DNA from 4 places in the Parasphingorhabdus sp. JC815 genome. Region 3 is predicted to be linked to each of the others. Evidence: predicted binding sites of a transcription regulator. Region 3 holds the regulator's gene; each other region holds the start of a gene.

The links. Region 3 encodes LexA, which represses DNA repair genes until DNA is damaged. Its sites were predicted from a motif close to GTTCCNCNCTTGTTCT; they were not measured.
Region 1: a site for LexA is predicted at 1,349-1,364, ahead of recA (recombinase RecA). Genes of this name have one in related genera too.
Region 2: a site for LexA is predicted at 2,922-2,937, ahead of AB1K62_RS11675 (S24 family peptidase). Genes of this name have one in related genera too.
Region 4: a site for LexA is predicted at 3,764-3,779, ahead of radA (DNA repair protein RadA). Genes of this name have one in related genera too.

Annotation. Positions count from the first base shown of each region.
Region 1 covers NZ_JBFEFM010000001.1:346,829-352,136, reverse strand. The annotation lists gene recA (recombinase RecA) at 186-1,274, opposite strand; gene AB1K62_RS01690 (response regulator) at 1,427-3,862, opposite strand; gene AB1K62_RS01685 (DUF2062 domain-containing protein) at 3,852-4,460, opposite strand; gene smpB (SsrA-binding protein SmpB) at 4,453-4,935, opposite strand; gene dapA (4-hydroxy-tetrahydrodipicolinate synthase) at 4,977-5,308, opposite strand, start outside.
Region 2 covers NZ_JBFEFM010000005.1:30,965-36,272, forward strand. The annotation lists gene brxC (BREX system P-loop protein BrxC) at 1-916, opposite strand, end outside; gene AB1K62_RS11660 (DUF1788 domain-containing protein) at 921-1,523, opposite strand; gene AB1K62_RS11665 (DUF1819 family protein) at 1,525-2,139, opposite strand; gene AB1K62_RS11670 (hypothetical protein) at 2,268-2,546, shown strand; gene AB1K62_RS11675 (S24 family peptidase) at 3,017-3,652, shown strand; gene mobF (MobF family relaxase) at 4,289-5,308, opposite strand, start outside.
Region 3 covers NZ_JBFEFM010000001.1:538,189-543,496, forward strand. The annotation lists gene gltX (glutamate--tRNA ligase) at 1-1,095, opposite strand, end outside; gene AB1K62_RS02590 (ComEC/Rec2 family competence protein) at 1,127-3,430, shown strand; gene lexA (transcriptional repressor LexA) at 3,460-4,161, opposite strand; gene AB1K62_RS02600 (molybdopterin molybdotransferase MoeA) at 4,230-5,308, opposite strand, start outside.
Region 4 covers NZ_JBFEFM010000004.1:125,531-130,838, reverse strand. The annotation lists gene AB1K62_RS10535 (TonB-dependent receptor) at 1-356, opposite strand, end outside; gene AB1K62_RS10530 (TetR/AcrR family transcriptional regulator) at 478-1,101, shown strand; gene AB1K62_RS10525 (patatin-like protein) at 1,335-3,689, opposite strand; gene radA (DNA repair protein RadA) at 3,795-5,159, shown strand; gene AB1K62_RS10515 (CvpA family protein) at 5,169-5,308, shown strand, end outside.

The DNA of each region.
Region 1 (5,308 bases), 190 kb from region 3:
TTCTTCCAAGTTTGTCAAAGAGCAACCGAGCCGCCAATAAAAAGACCGTAAAAAGGGGGCCGTCCTGACTATCGGGGGACAGAAGGACGGCCCGGGTGCCAAGGTTCGCCTCGGGGCAGCGAACCGGCAAAACTTATAATTTGGGAAAAGAAGCAGAAGAAGGGCAAGCCCGTTTCTAAATCCTTTTATTCACCCTCCCCGCTGTCCTTGTCGCTGGCAGCAGAGCCGGTCATCATATCTTCGGCAATTTCTTCCTCGTTGCCGCGGATCTGTTTTTCCAGCTTCGCCATCAGTTCAGGGTTTTCGAGCAGGAAGCGTTTGGAATTTTCACGGCCCTGACCAATTCGAACCGAATCATAGGAGAACCAGGCACCGGCTTTTTCGACCACGCCGGCTTTGACGCCCAGATCAATGATTTCTCCTACCTTGGAGATGCCCTGTCCGTACATAATATCAAATTCGACTTGCTTGAACGGAGGCGCAACCTTGTTTTTCACTACTTTTACGCGAGTCGAGTTGCCGACAATATCGTCCCGCTCCTTGATCTGTCCGGTGCGGCGGATGTCGAGGCGGACCGAGGCATAGAATTTTAACGCATTGCCGCCCGACGTCGTTTCGGGATTGCCATACATGACACCAATTTTCATCCGCACCTGATTGATGAAAATCACCATACATTTGGAACGGCTGATCGATCCGGTCAGCTTGCGTAGTGCCTGGCTCATCAAACGGGCCTGCAAACCGACATGGGAATCACCCATTTCACCTTCGATTTCTGCACGTGGGACCAGCGCCGCAACCGAGTCGACAACCAGAACATCAATGGCGTTAGAGCGCACCAGCGTATCTGTAATCTCCAGAGCCTGCTCACCCGTATCAGGCTGCGATATAATCAGCTCGTCAATATCCACACCCAGCGCATTGGCATAAACCGGATCAAGCGCGTGTTCCGCATCGACAAAGGCCGCAGTGCCGCCCGCTTTTTGCGCTTCGGCAATAACGTGCAGCGCCAATGTCGTTTTACCCGAACTTTCCGGGCCATAGATTTCGATTACACGTCCCTTTGGCAATCCCCCGATGCCAAGTGCAATATCGAGCCCCAACGAGCCGGTGGAGATTGATTCAACCTCCATAGCCTTGCGGGAGCCAAGCTTCATGGCCGAGCCTTTGCCAAAAGCACGGTCAATCTGTGCCAATGCGGCGTCGAGCGCTTTTTGTCTGTCTGATGAGTTCAACTGAGTATCCGATTCTACGACTTTTAAATTACCGGCCATTTGCCTGTCCCCTTCGCTAATTGCTTGTACGATATCAATCAATGCCCGATATGATGTACCGCATTTGTTCTTTGAGAACAAGGGGAGAACATTATTTTCTTGCAATTACAAATAGTCATTATATTTCAGTATGTTACGAGCAAATCCATAGTCTATTTATTATGTTCGGCCAAAACTTCCCCGACAGCTTGCGCGATTTGTGCAACAGAAAATGGCTTGGGCAGAAATGCGACATTGTCGAGATCAATGGATTTTCGCAGTTGCTCTTCGGCATAGCCGGACATGAACAGAATCGGGATTTCAGGATATAGTTCGCGTGCCTGCTTGGCCATTGCCGGTCCGTCCATATTCGGCATGACCACATCCGACACAATCATATCAAAAGCGTTTTCGCCCTCTTCCATGCTGGTCAAATGCTGCAACCCTTCTTCGCCATCGCTCGCAGTTACTACGGTATAACCCTGCCGCGTTAATGCACGTTCTGCCACGGCGCGGACCATATCCTCATCCTCCACCAGCAAAATATGACCACTGCCCCATAGTTCTTTTTTGGCCAGAGCCTTGGGCGGTTCGGCTGTTTGCGATGTTTCGTGATCCAGTCCCTTATGAACCGGAAAATAAATTGCGAACGTGGCCCCTTCATCAGGATTGGATTCCGCAAAAATATAACCGCCCGATTGTTTGACAATCCCGTAAACGGTGGAGAGGCCAAGCCCGGTGCCCTTCCCAACATCTTTGGTCGTGAAGAAAGGTTCAAATATCTTGCCAATCACCTGCGGCGGGATGCCCATCCCTGTATCACTCACGAACAGGGCGGTATAGTCCCCGACGGGGAGAATATCGTTTTTCAACGCCCGGACGTCAGAAGGTGTAATCATCTGGGTCGTGATCGAAATCTTACCGCCATTGGCTCCGCTGGCATTAATAGCATCACGGGCGTTTACACCAAGATTTATGATCACCTGCTCCAACTGCCCCGGATCGGCACGGACCAGTCCCAGATTGCGGCCATGTTTGACCTCTAGCTCAATAGAGTCATCCAATAGCCGCTTGAGCAGGTTCGACACGTCTGAGACCACATCGGGAAGCTGTAGAACCTGTGGTCGTAAGGTTTGTTGCCGTGAAAAGGCCAAGAGTTGACGGACCAGACCAGCAGCCCGGTTGCTGTTATTCTTGACCTGCTGAATATCATCATAATCGCTGTCACCGGGCGCATGACGCAGCAGCATCAGGTCACAATGGCCGATAATCGCGGTCAGTATATTGTTGAAATCATGGGCAACGCCGCCAGCAAGCTGCCCCACCGCCTGCATCTTGGTAGCTTGCGCTACCTGCGTTTTCAGCTTGGCTTCCTCGCTATTATCCTTGAGCGAGAGCAAAACCGCAGCATCACCCAGACCACGAATACTCGCCATGCCCAGTGCAACCGGATCTTCCCCGCCCGAGCGCAGCCGCACAGCAAGGTCTCCCGACATGGAAGGACCGCGCCCATAGCGGCGAACGGCATCCGCCACCGCCGCCTTGTCGTCACGGATCATGAGATCACCGGGATAGAGTGGCTCCTCTCCTTCCTGAATATCCGACACTTTCGCAAAGGCATTGTTATAGAAGAGAAATCGGCCATCCCGATCTGTGAGCGCCAGACCGAGTGGAAGCAACGACAACATCGATTCAACCTGTTCCAACGCTTTGCCGCGTTCCACCATGCCATCATCGTCGATAAGCAGGATCAGCGCCGGTCCTTTTTGCTGATTACGATCCAGTGGAACGTGGAAAAGGCGCACTGGCGTGCCGTGCCGGCCATCCCGTTCGAAAAAAATCGTGCCCTTGTCATCGGAGCGTAGAAAATTGATAAAATTGCGCCCTGCTATATTTGCGTCTTCACGACCAGTGGCCCTGAGCGCAAAGCCCTGATTCAATGCTCTGATCCGTCCTTCGCCGCCGATAACCGCAGCGAGCAAACCCGCTTCCGATAAAGCCTTGCCAGTGGCACCGCTCACCATGTTGATTGTCTCGTCCAATATATCGTTGCGGCGCCGGGGCTTGAAATGCCAGAGCAGATATTCATCGCCATGTCCCGCGCGCTCGACCTTCGCATTATATTCAGCAACCCCGCGTTTCAGCCCCTCGGCAGAGCCGCGCCCGTCGCGCCATGCCTTTCGTCCGGCCGAAGCCAACAGTGTGTTCCCGTCATCCTGCAATGGAAGTTTTGGGGGAACTGCCGGGCCATTAAACCATTTGGTGAACAGCTCATTGGCGCATACCAGCCGCCCGGCACGATCGGTAATGGCCAGCCCCACCTCGGCCTGATCCGCGACCAGCCGTGTTACGGCCCAATCCATAAACGTGGCATGTTCATCATCAGTGGCGGCGTTTTTCGGACTCAGAAAATAGGCAATAGCCCCCAACGTACCGGCCATAGCCGCAAAGCCCAGCAACAGCGCAATATTTGGAACCTGCCAATAGAGCAGCCCCAGCGATAATATTATCGCGATTCCCAATATCGCGGCTCGTAAGCGTGAGTCATTCGCTTTTTTTCGCGTACTGGGCTTTAACAACGCTGTATTATACCGAATCTCACTCGCCATCTTTATTGCTATCTGGATCTATATTTTTCATTCGCCGTTGCCATTTTCGTGCTGTCCACCAGCGCCAGCCAAACGAACTTACAACATAGCCCAATGCCGCGAAACTAATAGCCAATAATGAAAATCCAAAAGCCGTTACACCCGCTTCACGCACAAACCAGCTTATCCACATACCAAATTCACTGCCCACATGGCTATTCAATGGCTGCCCATCGGTCAGCGCGTCGACCCGCAGAGCAAACTTCCCGATCTGGTTTGCAGCGGCTATCCAGAATGGATAGGTGATCGGATTAGTGATAAAAGTTGTCAGAGCCGCAATCGGAACATTTGCGCGAATCGGCAGCGCCAGAAATACCGCTGCAAAAATCTGCCCTACGGGGATTAGAAATGCCGCCAACATGCCCAGCGCAACACCGCGTGGCACGGATCTGCGGGTAAAGCGCCATAGATCGGATCGCAAAAAACGGTGCGCTATTGGCTTGAGATAACGATTATTCGCCATGCCGCTACGGGTAGGCATTTTATCTTCGAGCCAGCGGAATATACGCAAAATAAACCGCGCACCCCAGTCCTTGCCCGATGATTTTGGGTCAGCCATGCTCGCGCAACAACCGTCCTTGCTGGCGTTTCCAGTCCCGGTCTTTTTCGGTTGCCCGTTTGTCCGGTGCCTTTTTACCTTTAGCAAGAGCAAGCTCAATCTTCGCGCGGCCCTTGCTATTAAAGTAAACCGATAGCGGCACAATTGTCATGCCCTTACGCATCACTGCGCCATAGAATTTATTGATCTGACGCCGGTTAAGCAACAACTTGCGGGGGCGTTTGGGTTCGTGATTATAACGGTTGCCGTGGCTCCATTCGGGGATATTGGCGTTAATCAGCCAGACTTCATCGTCCTTCACTTCGGCATAGCTTTCGGCAATCGCACCCGAACCAAAGCGCAGTGATTTAACCTCGGTGCCGGTCAGCACGATGCCTGCCTCAAACTTCTCATCAAGATGATAGTCGTAGCGCGCGCGCCGGTTTTCAGCGACGATTTTATGTTTGTCGAATTCTACGGGGCGCGGCTTTGCCATTTAATCACCTGTGCCTGACGAAAGTTGTTTTTGCCCCGCCATTAAACCAGGCCCGCATTCTCAAGCGCTGCATCCACGGCTTTGCGCGCCGCGTCCGATGGTGGCGTCATGGGCAGGCGCAATTCGGTCGGAAAATCATCGATAACGCGTGACATAGCATATTTTATCGGTCCCGGCGACGCATCGGCAAACAGCGCCTTATGCAAAGGATAGAGCCTGTCGTTCAATTCCCGTGCCCTTTCATAATCTCCAGCCGTACAAGCCGCCTGAAATTCACTGCAAAGCTTTGGTGCCACATTGGCTGTTACGGAAATACAGCCTGCACCGCCCGATGCGTTAAAGGCAAGGGAAAGCTCATCCGCTCCGGAAAGAA
Region 2 (5,308 bases), on a different contig from region 3:
CGCCGATAACCGACGCCATGTCTTGCTGCGCAGTTACTATGATCCAAGCTTGCCCGTTGCATTTGGTGTTAAGGCTCTCAGCGATGGTTTGCAGATTGGTCATGAGCTTTACATTGTCCGCAATATACTGGCCGACCTCGTCAACGAAGAAGTTGAGCCGGAAGCCCTTGGGCTGATTGTCTATCCAAGCTTTGACTGTGCCAGCGAAGTCCTCAATCGAGACGCGTGTGTCCTTACGGTAATGGCTCAGGATGTCTTTTGCATCTGAAGGATCACCACCGGTTGCTTCTGCAAACGCTGTTGCAATATTTTTGGCTTCGAGCAGCGCCTGTTCTCGACCACGTTCCCAGTCTTTCCCGGCAGCGCTTCGAAAAGCTTCTTTGAATGCCTCGAATTGCCCACGTCCCTGCAAGTCGCGTTCGAATTGCGCGATATGAGGCTGTTTGCCATAGAACCCGCAGGCTTCGTCAAAGACCTTTTGGAAGACAGATAGAAGCGCATCTACATCCGTCTTGGAGATCACATCTGCCTTCTGGTCAATATTGAACAAGATCGACTTCGACGGGATGGAAACGGCCTTGTTGAGTGCGCCTGCCAGCATTGGCTCGCCTTTGAGCTTTTCAGCAAAGATCTCGTGAGCGGTTTTGCCGTCGACCTCACGATTTTCAAGCAGTAGAGCCAGCATCTTCAGCAAGTGCGATTTACCAGAGCCAAAGAAGCCAGAAATCCAGACGCCATTTGAAGTGTCATAGTTGTTGTAGGCATCGAGGAACTGTTCCAGCCGTTGGCCGATCTCCCCTGTGATGACGTACTCGTCGAGTTCGATGCGAAGACTTGCTTCGTCGTCGGCCTTGATGACACCGTCAATGGCGCGATCAACGGGTTTCTCAAAAATGTCTTTTAGCAGCTGGGCCATGGGCTTAGACCTCGTAATTCAGAATGTTGAAGGCGCGGTAATATTTGTCGTCATGAAGCTGACCAAAGAGATCCAATGACGCGCCAGTCGCCAAAGCATGGGTGTAGCTTCCTGGGAAGAAAAGAACGGTTGGCGCGTCTTTCGCAGTGCTTTGTAGGTTGTTCAGCACGTTGTGAGAGCGGATGTAAGGGTATACCTCACCGACGCCTGACAAGAAAATGACATCATGTGGGGTCGCTTGGATCGCCTGGCCAATATGCGGGATCAGGTGAGCTTGTGGGTCCAAGACACCTTGTAGAAGTTCCTTTATCTCACCCTTACTACTGTCGGCCTCAATTTCGAGAACCTGCTCTAAGATCCCGCGTTCTGAAAGTATGTCGAGCGCGAGATCGTAGAGGTTCAGGTCCAACACTCGAGTGCCGGAGTGCTGAATTCGGGTCACAAGATCTTCACGGTCCTCAACCATGGTAAGCCCTTCCTCGGCGGGAAAGGGGTAGATAAAAAATGGCACTTCATTCCCTAGGCCTTGTTTGGTCAGGAAGCGTTCACTGGTGATCACGTGGTAGAGGTGTTCGGCCCGCTCTTTTCGGTTTAGTCCTCGTTTCAAATTAAGCTCCCTCGAGCGGAACGCTAGGGAAAATGGCCAGATCGCCGGGGTTGTGGTCTTCAATCATGTGTTTCAAACGTGTGGAAATAATCGCGGTTTGAATGCGATCATCTTCTGAAATGATTCCGGCTTCACGCATCATGCGAAACATGATTTGACGAAGTTTCAAGCGGGTCGACCGACTTAATCCGGCCAGTCCCTCATCCCATTCAGCTTTCGCTTCAAAAAGAATGTCAAAGCTTTCGAGCGGTAAATCGAGTTGGTAAGACAGGTATCGCTCTCTCACCACTTCCACCGCAAATTCACGAACGAACCGATATGCGCGGCATGTGGCGATCCACAACAGCGCCTGCTGCTCGGAGCGATCCGCCCCTTCCAAAAGGTAAGTGCGTTCCTCATTGGTAAGAGTAAGCAGGCGGTTAGCAATTTCGCGCAACGATCGACGGTTCGAAGTTGATTTCGGCAGACTGGTTGTGCCTTCCTCCATGGCTCTGAGAATTGTGTCTTCCCAAGGCTCGCCGTCTTCATGCAAGCGCGCGAGTTCAAGGCTTTCGTTCAGGAAGAGTCCGCCAGTGCTAAATGACATCTTGTAGTCTTGTATTGCTGAAGCACTCACCACCGCATAGCCCCTCCCCTCAAAATCCCCATTGTTTGCTGGCGCCCTAGCCCTTCTGTAACTATTCGTCATTATAATAAGTTAGACAAATTGAGGCTTAACTTTTGTTATTGTTTGGCCTTTTTGCCATGTTGACATTAATCAACAAACGTTCGGTGTTGCAAGCGCTCTTGTGCAATTGTTTGTTTGATCAATTATCGTTGTTGGGTGATTTTCTGACCCCTTCCAAGTTAGGCACTTTTTTGGGGTGGGAGCATGTTATTCAAGCTCTCATGGCAGCGCTTGTAGTAACGGCACTCGATGTAAGCTTCGATCTGGTCGTCAAGATCAACGGATTAGGCGTAGATTGTGAGCAGGATGCTGTTTTGAGCGTCTGGTGCCGGTCTTTAATTTTACCTTGCGCTTGAAGATGCGGCGTTGCGCCGCTTATATGGCTTATGCCCTAAGCGCTCATATAACTCACAAGATTGAATATAATATAACTGAAGTCATTGGACATCAAACTTCCAACGTTTACATCTAAAATATAGCTTAGATATTAGGTAAGGTTTTAAAGAGACTCTCCAAAGCTTGCTAGATCATTTTACCACTTGTCTCGCTTAAGTAATTTTCAACTTTCTCCACCGTCCGCCGCCTCGGTCTTCGCCCCATTCTAAGATCCAGCACAAATCTAGGATCCCCCACGGCCCGCCTGCCAAATCGCGTCGCAGAAATATGCGTTTGCTTCAAGTGCAGCTCAATACGGTCTAATAATTTCATTGTCTTCCTCGAATCAGCTTTCACTTGCGTTCTTGTTATGCTCCTATTAGGAAGAATCTATATTGTCTAGGATAATTCCTATTACTAAGATGACTGGATTGAATGAAAGGCATTGCCGATGGACAATGTGAGAGAAGAGCTGGACCGGCTTATTCAGCATAACAAAGATGATTATTCAGGCCTATCACGGCTTCTCGGTCGCAACCCTGCTTACATCCAGCAATTCATAAAACGTGGCAGCCCTCGCAAGCTCGACGACGAAGATCGCCGTAAGCTAGCGCGTTATTTTGGCGTCGATGAGCAGCTGCTTGGTGGACCGCCGCCTGCGATCCATAACGGTCTAGTCGAAATCGCTACTTTAGACGTGGATGCGTCCGCTGGATTTGGCGCGATTGCTGAAAGCGAAAATAGCCAGACGCGTTTTGGATTTGACGAGCGATGGCTCAAAAAGCTGACACCGTCCAAGAGCTCAAGCCTTTCGATTGTCCGTGTGATCGGCGATTCTATGGAACCAACCCTTAGTCACCGAGATGAGGTGCTTGTTGATGCGTCCGATCATGGCGCGCGTCTTAGAGATGGCATCTACGTCTTGCGTTCAGACGATACGCTCGTGGTTAAACGGGTTGCTCTTAAACCTGGCGGTAAACAAATCACGATCTCCAGTGATAATATAGCCTATCCGACTTGGGATGACGTGGACCGCGCTTCCATTCATATCATTGGCAGGGTTATCTGGTTTTGCCGCGCGATATAAACAATTATAGCTTGGTGATTAGCCAGCGAACGAGCGTGTAAAGTGGCCAGCCCAATATTATAATAGCTATAAAACCCACCTCAAGATAGAGGAGCTTGGCGCTCCAGCTATTGTTTGACCTGTTCGGCTGATCACGCACAGCGATGCCGCTTCCAATATTTATTCCACCGGGCGGCCCAGCCGCCGCGCACCATAGCGCAGTTGATGTCGCCGCTTTTAGGCGAAATGCACCATGCTGCGGTTCTCGTTCCGCCAGCTCCGCCGTCTGACCTACACTGCATAGCGGGTCCGCTCACCAATATATGCCCTTCACTGGAAGCGCCGACCGGACGTCCAACAAGATTTACGAGCGCATTGCGGGCTTTTTTTGCTGCTGCCTTTGGGCAAGGGTGGCTAGGTCTGCAGGTGCGATCCAATTCACGAGCGGCAATGCCGGAAAGTCTGATTCTTGGACCTTCAGAGCACCATACTCGGTCCATCGCCATCCCATACCCGTATAGGCGTGCAGGTAAATGTTTCACCGCTTGGAACAATGGCCACTTTTAAGGCGAGGAGCAGGATTAGATTAAACATGACCCAAATCACATGCGATAGTCCCAGAAATATGTCCAGCGATGACGCACCCCCCGTTGCCTCTTAAATCCCGATCTCAAAAGGTTTTAACATGTCTTTTGTAATTTCTGGCTTATCTGTTCCAGAGGCCTTGTCTTGGACCTGCGACTTGCCCGCTTTCAACCCCGTTGCCGCAGCTTGGCGGAGCCGCTCGGTCACTTCCAGTGCGGAAGTCTTGGTACCTGTATTTTGCGCTACTGCGCGGCCGAGTTTGCCAGCGTTATCAACAAATAGGGTCAGACTGTCGCGTAGTCGGGTTATCGTCACGAGAAATGTCTGCTGATTGGAGAGGTTTTTTTCGCGGCTATCCATGACGGCGATACCGTGGTCCGAAGTCAGGCCTTGGGCCATATGGGCATTAAGCGCATAGGCTAGATCAAGCCTTTTGAGCATAGGATCACTGCGTTTCAGCCTATGTTCCATACCTGCTGATGTTACCAGCGTGAGATGAGTCTTGTCGATATCCGTAATTTTTGCCTGATCGGCATTGAAAAGACCGCGTTTATGGTCGTTTTTGGTCCAACGAATGCGCTCGCTGCTATGAATGTCTAGCTGCTTTTCTTCTAATAATGCCAGCCGATCTTCGCTTTTCCCGGCGCATATTTTCGAGGGATGAAACTGCACCATCTTTCCTTTGGGATCCCGCAATTTGATTATTTTGCGTTGTGCATCAACCGCGGCCACATGGTACTGACCTTGCCTCAGGCCCTGACTACGAACCCTTCCTGCAACCTCAAGCACCATGCCAGCTTTATAGCCCGAGACATAGCGCAGCTCTTCACGCGTGGTGTTCACGCGGGAGAGCGTAGACAAGCGCAAAGGCTCCGCTCCAAGTTCACCATTGGCCTTTAAACCGGTTTGAACAGCTTGGTTGACCGTGGATCGCAGTGCACGCCCTGAAGCATAAATAGCGGTATTTTCGCGCGCGGAAGGCGAAAGCGACAACCAGTGTTCGGCGGCCATGACCGCGCTGTCGTCATTGGTTTCGATGGTATAATCCTTGAGATAGCCCATAGCTTTGGTCACAAGTCCTGATTGCGCGGC
Region 3 (5,308 bases):
GATAATGTTTATTGCGCGGCTCTTCAAAACGGGCATGGCCTGAGCCAGCAAATCCCGATCAGAAACCGATAATTTTGTGCCTAGCTCCGCTTCGACCCATGGCGCGCTCAACTCCACCAGCGCGTCATCATCGGCTTCGCGGATATATTGGCCGTTTAGATTCTGAAGCTTTTTAGCGTCAAAGCGGGAAGGGGATTTGCCCACGCCGGACAGGTCGAACCATTGTATCGCCTGCTTGCGCGAAATAATCTCGTCATCTCCGTGGCCCCAGCCCAGCCGCAACAGGTAATTAAACATCGCATCGGCCATGATTCCCATGTCGCGATAGGCATCTACGCCCAATGCGCCATGACGCTTGGACAGTTTTGCGCCGTCATTTCCGTGGATTAGCGGGATGTGTGCGTAAACAGGCTCTTTCCAGCCCATGGCCCGGATCATCGCCAACTGGCGAAAGGCATTGTTCAGATGATCGTCACCGCGGATCAAATGGGTAACGCCCATATCATGATCATCGACCACTACCGCAAGCATATAGGTTGGGGAGCCATCGGAACGCAGCAGGATGAAATCATCAATTTCACTATTTTGAACAGAGACTTCGCCCTGTACCGCATCGGTAACCGTCATCTTGCCGCCAAGCTCGGTTTTAAGGCGGATAACATAGGGCGCGCCCTCCGATGCTTCGGACGGGTCGCGGTCCCGCCAGCGGCCATCATAGCGCATAGGCTTTTTATCAGCCTTTTGCTGCTCGCGCATGGCGGCCAGCTCTTCGGGCGTTGCGAAACATTTATAGGCATTTCCGTCTGCGAGCAGTTGATGGGCCACCTCGGCATGACGGTCAGCGCGTTTTGATTGAAAAACCGGTTCTTCGTCCCAGTCCAGACCTAACCAGTCTAGCCCCTCGATTATCGCATCAATCGCTTCCTGAGTAGAGCGTGACTTGTCCGTATCTTCGATTCTTAGCAGCGCTTTGCCGCCGTGGTGCCGGGCAAACAGCCAATTGAACATCGCAGTGCGCGCACCGCCAATATGCAAAAATCCGGTTGGCGACGGCGCAAACCGCGTGACGACCTGTTCTGTTTCATTAAGAGTCACGCTTGATCTTTCCCTGTGTTAAGCGAATCCGATGCAAAGTGGCATAGACCCGAACAGCCTTGGCAAAAATACCGATTCTTCCGGCATTACTGCTATTCCTGGTTCGGATCACACGGCCCTTAGCACGCGTATTCTCGCTCGACAATTCCCTGATTATATCAAGAATTGGCGAATAGCCGAACGGCTTGAAAGGCAGTTGGAAAAAGAACGCGATCGGTTGGCTTTATGGGTGCCGGTTGCTGTCGGGACCGGCATTGCTGGCTGGTTTTTGCTTGCAAAGCCAGCATTCTGGATCGCTCTCATCGCGATGTGCACTGGATTGGCGCTGTTAGCTAAAGTCAGGGACCAGGGCGGAAGAATCGCTAATGCGCTGATCTGGTTTTTGTTGCTTATTGCCATCGGATGCGGGGTAATGTGGTTCCGGTCCTGGGTAGTTGCTGCGCCGGTTCTGGAACGACCGATAGTGGCATCTTTCTATGCGGAAGTAGAAAAGACCGAAGTGATAAGCGCCCGGGATATGGTCCGGTTGACGCTGGCGACCCATGGTAAACAGAATCTACCTCCGCGGGTCCGTGTGAATGTGCCAATCGGGACTTATGCGACAGCTTTGCAGAGTGATGGTGTTGCATCCAATGAAGCGCAGGCCAGTGATTTACAGGTTGGCACTGTCATCCAATTGCGTGCCCGTCTTGTGCCACCGGGAATGGCGACACTGCCCGGCGCCTATGATTTTTCCCGCCGTGCATGGTTTATGGGGTTGGGGGCTACTGGGCGGCTAATGGGAGACATCCGGATTGTTCAGCCAGCAAGACCGGTAGGGGGAATATTTTCTGTCATTCCGCAATATCGCCAGATGCTTTCCGATCATGTCCAGTCCCGCATGGACGACGGGGCAGGGGCGATTGGCGCGACATTGGCTACCGGAGATCGTGGGTCGATTAGTGACGAGGACGCAAAGGCCATGCGCCGCAGTGGGTTGGCGCATCTTTTGTCGATCAGCGGGCTTCATGTGACGGCGGTCGTGGGCGCAATCTATCTTCTGGTTTTGCGCCTATTGGCGCTTTTCCCGCCCTTGGCGCTGCGTTTTCGATTGCCGTTAATCGCTGCCGGTTGCGCCGCCATTGGTGCGCTTTCCTATACGTTACTGACCGGAGCGCAGGTGCCGACAATTCGCGCCTGTGTCGCCGCGCTGCTTGTATTGGCGGCGCTAATCATGGGGCGCAGCGCGATCACATTGCGTATGGTTGCGGCGGGCGCCCTGTTCGTGTTGATCCTCTGGCCGGAATCCCTAGTCGGACCAAGTTTTCAGCTAAGTTTTGCAGCGGTGACTGCGATTATTGCCATGCATGACCACCCCAAAGTGCAGGCTCTATTTGCAACGCGGGAAGAAGCTGCGCTCAAGCGGCTTGGCAGGATGTTAGCCGGGCTTTTCCTGACGGGACTGGTCGTTGAAATGGCGTTGATGCCGATTGCCTTATATCATTTTCATAAAGCGGGTATTTATGGATCGCTGGCCAATATCATCGCTATTCCGTTGACAACATTTGTAATTATGCCGCTGGAAGCATTGGCGCTGGTGCTTGATATTTTCGGTCTTGGTGCACCGATATGGTGGATATGTGAAAAATCCCTAAGTGGTTTGATCATTCTGGCCCATTATGTGTCCAGTCGCCCGGGGTCGGTGACTATGTTGCCAACAATGCCGCTTATGGCATTTGCGTTATTGGTATTTGGCGGTCTGTGGCTCTCTCTTTGGGGTCAGCGCTGGCGGATTTGGGGAGTTCTTCCCGTCATCATCGCTATTTTAATCATTAACCTGTCCCGCGCGCCGGACGTTTATATTACCGGCGATGGCCGCCATGTCGGGTTTCGCTCTGACGAGGGTGAACTGGCCATGTTACGCACCCGCAGCGGGGGTTTTGTCCGTAATATGATATTGGAAAATGCCGGAATTGACGGTGAAGCGGCCTTGCTGGAGGATTGGCCCAATGCCTCTTGCAATGCAGATAGTTGCACAGTGACAATAAGAACGACCGATAGAAACTGGGTGATCCTCGCTACGCGCAGTTCTTATCATATTCCGGCGCTGGCATTATCAGCCGCTTGTCGACGGGCTGATATTGTGATCAGCGACCGTTATCTTCCGCGCAGTTGCCAACCGCGCTGGATTAAAGCGGATCGCGCAACATTAAGTCAGGTTGGCGGCATGACAATAGATTTGGAAAACCGGCAGATCACAACTGTTCGGGACCGTAACGGACATCATAGCTGGATGCGCTTTGCTGCGCCGGAAAATTCAGCAGCGCGCCGGGCATTCACGGGACCTGCGGACTAAACCGCGGCCCGTCAGGGTCAATCCGGCTATCAGTTATAACGCCGCAAAAGTCCGGCCATTTTGCCTTGTATCTGCACTTCATCAGGACCGAATATCTGTGGTTCATAAGCGCTGTTGGCGGGGTTCAGACGCACCGTAGCGCCTTCTTTGTAGAGATATTTGAGTGTCGCTTCCTCATCATGAACCAATGCGACAACAATTTCACCGTTCCGTGCGGTTTGGGTGCGCTGGATTAGGGCATAATCGCCATCTAATATGCCAGCCTCAATCATCGAATCGCCCGACACTTCCAGCGCATAATGTTCACCAGAACCCAGCAGGGCCGCAGGAACCGAAAGAGCTGACTGACCTTCCAGTGCCTCTATGGGTGCACCAGCGGCAATCCGGCCATGGAGAGGAATTTCAATCACATCATTGGAAACAACAGTAAGCTCTTTCGCGGCGGCGGGTCGCGGCGAACCGGAGGAAATACTAACCACATTTGATTCTGCCGCTTCCGGAAGTTTGATATTCCCGCCTTCGGGCATTTTGGTCACTTCCAAGGCGCGCGCCCGATTGGGAAGGCGCCGCAAGAACCCCCGTTCTTCCAATGCGCTGATCAATCGGTGGATACCGGATTTGGATTTCAGCCCCAGCGCATCTTTCATCTCTTCAAAAGAAGGAGATACACCTGATTCTTCCAAGCGATTATGGATGAAGCATAAAAGTTCATGTTGTTTCGGGGTGAGCATAGTATATGTCCTTATCGGGAACGTATAAAGAACAATTATGAAACATACACAGGTAAGTCAAGTGCTATTCAAATAGTAATATAGGAAACGGCCATGCCTTCTGGCTGCACAGGGCTATGAGGTGGGCGATAGAGCAGGGCGTTGGCAGCAGCGAGCACGGAAAGTTTGGCGCTGTCCTGACTATTCATTGCCGTAATCCCACTATTATCGACCTTTGCCCGCAGAAATTCGGCGCGGTGCGTGGTCGCAGGCAAAGCAGTGCGCGTCTCAGCAGTTTGCATGACGGGCAATGGCGAGCGGGAACCCGCGATATGCCGGATCAGCGGTAGCAGAAATAATGTCGCCGTAACAAAAGCAGACACCGGATTGCCGGGCAGGGCAAGAACTATGCTGTCACCAAGTTTTCCGGCCATTAACGGCTTGCCCGGCTTCATGGCTATTTTCCAGAAATCTGTCTGTCCGCCCAGCCGCTCAAATGCCGGAGCTACCAGATCATGATCGCCCACTGATGCCCCGCCGATGCTTACAATGACGTCACAATCATCAACGCTGGCAAGGGCGTCACAAAGGCTATCCAGATTATCTTTTATCCTGCTGATCGTGTGGGTTATAGCAGGTGTCTGTGATAGCATCGCAGCTATCATGACGTCATTACTGGCTGGTATCTGATGCGATAGGGTGTCGGTGCCTGGCGCAACCAGTTCATCGCCGGTCGAAAGGACCGCTACCTTCGGGCGTCGCCCGACTGTAATGCTGCCCGCGCCGGCCATAACAGCTTGTCCTAAAGCGGCGGCGCTAAGATATGTTCCGGCCTGTAGCATTATATCGCCGGCATTAAAGTCCCCGCCTTTGCCGCGAACATGATGGCCTTTGCTCGGTGAGGGGTCTGATATCAGGCGGATAATATCATTCCCGCCATCTTCATCCTGCGTCACATTTTCCTGCATGACGACGGTATCGGCCCCGTCCGGCATCAACGCACCGGTAAAGATCCGCGCTGCTTGTCCGCTCTTGATAGGCGGGCAAGGCGGGCTTCCGGCCTTACATTCTCCGGCCAATTGCCATGGCCCCTCGCGATCGGCAAAGCGGATGGCATAGCCGTCCATCGCTGACATATCGCCAGCAGGCTGGCTACGCCGGGCAATGA
Region 4 (5,308 bases), on a different contig from region 3:
ACACCAGCTTCAAACCCGGCAACCGGATCCTGTTGTCCCACACCGCGAATGAAAGCCGTCAGCGTTGTATTTGTACCGCGAGATACTTCCAGTGTCATGTTGGGAACCGTTTGGCCGATTTCGGTGATCTCCTGCACCCCGGCAGTAGCCAAAGCATCTCCGCTAATGGCTGTGATCGACAAAGGGACATCCGCAATGCGTTCTTCACGGCGCCGGGCGGTGACGACAATTGTGCCATCATCATTATCCTGACTAACGGATTCCGTGGCCTGCGCGTATACCGCAGTCGGTGTGAGCAGGCTAGTCGCCAAGCCGCTTATCAAAGCCGCATAACTTACGCTGTGTTGAAATTTCATAAGAACACCCTCCTGAATCTTTCCCGGCTATTCCGGGTTATAAGACACCTATATTGAAACTTGAACCATATTTCAACTTGAGAATTTGCCAATTATAGAAAATGACGCTAGCCGTGCTTTTATGGCCACAGAATATACCGACTATGTCGAGTCCAAAGACAAGCAACCCCGCACAGCACGGGGCCTTAAAACCAAGCGCAAGCTTCTGGATGCGGCGGCACTGGAATTTGGGGAAAAAGGTTTTCACGAAGCCTCTATTACCGGGATAACCCAGCGGGCGGGAACGGCGCTTGGTAGTTTTTATACTTATTTCGATTCGAAAGACGAATTGTTCAGTGCGCTGGTCCGCGATATGAGTCTTCGCGTCAAAGACCATGCCAGCAATGCGATGAACGAATGGCAGGATGCGCTGGAACGGGAAAAGCTGGCGCTTGAAGCGTTTATGAACTTTGCCCGCGAAAATAAGGAAATTTACCGCATCATCGACGAAGCCGAATTTGTCGATCCGGAAAGCTATCATCGCCATTATGAAGGGACTGCTGCACGTATTTTTGAACGATTGCAGGAAGGTAGCGAAGCAGGTGATCTACGCGGTGATCTGGAAGAAGCACACGCATGGGCAATCATGGGCATGAACGTGTTTCTCGGTTTGCGCTACGGCATTTGGAGCGAGGATAAATCCGCCGCGCAAGTGGCGCAAATTGCCAATGATATTCTCTCCAAAGGGATCGTGGCGCGTAGCTGATGTTCTCCGGTTGATCCGCCACGCTACGGGAAGAACCGATGAAGGACCCTCTATGCCGGACGCTATCGCTGCTGGTATTTCCCCAATGGTCCTGTTTGCCTGTTCACAGGGCTACGCGCAGGAAACGGTTCGCTTGCAGAGGTTGTGATAAAGACCGTAATATTGGCCGATACTATTGCCATGTTTTTCGGTGCGGGGGCTAATATTGGTGCTGGGTGCTCAGCCGGCTGACATTAAACAGTTGCCCGGTTAATCTCCTTGCGGAGAGACAGGATCAACGGTTCTATCTTGGACAGTCGCTTTTCCTCTTCATCAATAATCGCTTGGAACAGCGCTTTTTTAAATTCCAGCGTTTTGGCCGCATCAGGCTGTTTGGATTCAGGAAGCGTGGAGATCAATATGTCGATCATGCGCTCACCACCGTGCAGCCGGCCCCATAAATAATCATTCTCGCGGTAGCTTCTGCTAAAGAACGCTCCGAAATTATTAAATTCAATACCTTTTAACGTCGCAAGGACACCGCCTGTGCGGATGGTTGTGGCGTCTTCGGGTGAAATACGGTCCACTTTTATCGGATCAAATTCGTCCAGTCCCTCGCCCTGAAGAAGGGGCAATGTGGCAATGTCGTAAAACGGGAAGCCAAGGAACGCCAAGAGCATTGACCGCCGCTCAGCCTTAGGCAGTTTAGCCATGGCTTTGATCAGTTTCCGATCAACCATTGCGTCTACTGCGACCAGATCACGGGCGCTGGCCAACTGCTCCAGCATAGCCGCCGGTTGTGTCTCTGCATGTTCGGACATGGCCATAAAATCATCGCCCAGATATTCGATTGTCTCACGCTCGATATAAAGCGAAAGGCACTCATAGATCGTATCATGGGCTTGCTCGACCACTGCAAAATTCTCTGGAACTGTGCGGTCAAGGTCTTCGGCAAAGCGCCGCGCCAAAAATCGAATGCGGCGTATGCGATAACCCAGATCATGGGCCTTGAAAAACTCATAAGCTATTTTCGATGGGCCAAGCCCGCCCTTTTTGGAGAGATCGTCAAAACCGCGCTGCTGCAAATTAGACCATAAAGCCGATCGCACGGCGTGGTGATTATGCGAAGAAGTATCGGACTGCGCGCGCTTTACCGTATGGGCGATATCCTCGACTACAGTAGCAAGCCTCAGATGACCGTAGGCACTATAGGAAAACCCGGCCATCTTGCTTGCTTTTTCCCTAGATTTGCGTCTCCATGAAGCCAGTCTGGCTGCTGTCGGGCTGTCGAGAAAAAGCGTTCTTCCGAAAATGGTCTCAACATTATAATCAACCTCCGTTCGCAGATTCTCCATAATCTGCCGCATCTGGATGATCCGGTTGGAGCGCCGCGATATATCATCAAGATTGTCACGGATCGGCTGTTCGCGCGGAATATTCGAAATAGCTCCGAATATAGTGGAAAAGAAACCGGGCAGGCTTTCGTCCTCGGCCTCCTGTGCTGCTTGCAAGCGCCGCAAAGCGCGTTTGCTTTTGTCGACATCCAGATCGGGACGAGGATCAATATAGACAAAGCGTCGATCCACCTCGCGTTTTGCAGGCCGGTTTCTCAATGCATCTATCGCTTGGGAAAAGGGAGCGTTAGCTAAAACAGAGCCATCTATCAGCACAGTGTCTTCAGCGGTTCCGGCACGGCTTTGATTGGGTAATATGCGTTTCAGGAAATTTTTCCGGTTGGGCCAGTCAAGTTTGCGAGCCGTTAAAACATTATCGAGTTCTGCAACGGTAAATGGCGGAAAAGCACCGGGAAAACTGGCTGTCGCTCGGCCCGCAAACACCAGTTCAGCCGGATCGGCAATGTTCGAGCGGTTTGTTCCCCGTGTCGAAAAACTGATCGTGATCCGGTGCTCCATCTCCAGGGCTTCTGATGGACTGTGCAGTTGCAGTCTTTCGGGATAGCCGACAAAATCTGTAACCGTCACAAACAAGTCCAGCGGTTGTCCGGGCGGCAGCAACTTCGGGCCAAGTTTGGCATTTTTCATGCTGGCAAGCGCATCCATGATCAGGCCAGAGAATATTTTTCCCCCGAATGGAGGCGCAAACCAGCGCGCACGCACAAAGCGGGAGAGTTTCATCTTCACTTCTTCCCGCGCCTCTTTTGAAACGGTTTGCTCTACCGCTCCGCCTTTGCGGCCCAGTGCCATCCATGCAATGGGTTCAGCCCAGAATTTGGAAAAGCGTGACAGCGGCCTGGCATCGGGATCAAGCAATGTATCAACATCCGCTTTTTCCAGCCACATCTCCGTTAGCGGTTCCAGCGATTCGCCCGAAATAATCGCTTGAGCCAGAAAAATGCCGTTAATCCCGCCGGCACTGGCACCCGAGATAATATCCGGTAGCACACGCAGTTTGACGCCGGTTTCCTGTTCGATCCAGGTCATGATGTTATGATAGACAGCGCGGCTGTTGTTCCCGGGCTGCTCGCCATCGTAAAAATCCCGGCTGGCTCTGGCGAGTTTCCAGACTTCTTTGGTTATACCATGCATATAAATGGCAAGACTAACGCCGCCATAGCAAATAAGAGCGAGTCTGAGTTCCTTTTGGCGCATTTTTCCAAGATTGGCAGCATGAAGGGCATGGCGCAAGCATGAAAGTGGTTGAAAAAACCAAGAAAAACTATAGCGTTCTGTTTTTGTTCTAGTGAAAGTATGGTCATGGCCAAGCCAAAGAAAAAATATGTATGTCAGGAATGCGGCTCTATCTCGCATCGTTGGCAGGGGCAGTGCGCTGATTGCGGTGACTGGAACACGCTGATTGAAGAGGCGGGGGAAACCGTATTTGCCGCCAAGCATAATTTGCAAAGTGGCGGACGGGAAGTCCGGCTGGTCGGGCTGGATTCCGAAATCAAACTGCCGGAACGCAAAAAAACGGGTATCGAGGAATTTGACCGCGCGGTTGGCGGCGGGTTGGTAGCCGGTTCCGCTACGTTGATGGGCGGCGATCCGGGTATTGGCAAGTCAACATTGCTGTTGCAGGTGTCTGCACGGCTCGCCAATGCAGGCTGTTCTGTGGCCTATATATCGGGTGAAGAAGCCGCGGATCAGGTGCGGCTGCGTGCACGGCGGCTGGGCTTGGGGAGTGCGCCGGTTAAACTGGCGTCGGCGACTTCGGTGCGTGATATTTTGACCACCTTGTCCAAGGATGCGCCCGATTTTGTAGTGATTGATTCCATTCAGACAATGCACAGTGATCTTATCGAAGGGGCGCCGGGAACGGTCAGTCAGGTGCGCGCATCCGCGCAGGAGCTGATCAAATTTGCCAAGGAATATGGCACAATGATCATGCTGGTCGGCCATGTCACCAAGGACGGCAATATTGCTGGTCCACGCGTGCTGGAACATATGGTCGATACAGTGATGAGCTTTGAAGGGGAGCGCAGCCACCAATATCGGATTTTGCGAGCCATAAAAAACCGTTTCGGCGGCACGGACGAGATCGGTGTGTTTGCGATGGAGGAAATGGGGCTAAGCGAAGTGCAGAATCCTTCCGCACTTTTCCTGACGGACAGAAGCGAAGAAGTGACCGGCGCGACCGTTTTTCCTGCCTTGGAAGGAACACGGCCCGTGCTGGTGGAGATTCAGGCGCTGACCGTCCGGCTGGCCAGCGGGGCTACGCCGCGCCGCTCGGTTGTCGGTTGGGACAGTTCGCGCCTCGCGATGATTTTGGCGGTGCTTGAAGCGCGCTGTGGCCTCAGCTTTTCTGGCGCGGAGGTATATCTGAATGTGGCCGGTGGATACCGTTTGACTGATCCGGCGGCTGATCTGGCAGTTGCGGCGGCGCTGATCTCTGCCCATGCGGAACGGCCCATGCCCAGCGACGCTGTTATATTCGGTGAGATTGCGCTTTCGGGGGAAATCCGTCCTGTGTCCAATACACCGCTTCGCCTGAAAGAAGCATCGAAACTGGGATTTGACCGGGCGATGATTCCGGCTTCCGGAGAGAAAGTCGGCGGCACTGTAAAACAACAACAATTTGCAAAACTTGCCAATCTCGTTGACCATATGCTTGCCCGCGCTTAGCTAGATTTTATGACCAGTTTGGATATCTTTGTTTTACTGCTGATGGGCGGCGCAGCTATATTGGGTTTCCTGCGCGGATTTGTGCAAGAAATACTTGCACTTATTGCATGGGTGATGGTCATCTTTGCGGTCCGTTTCCTGCATATGCC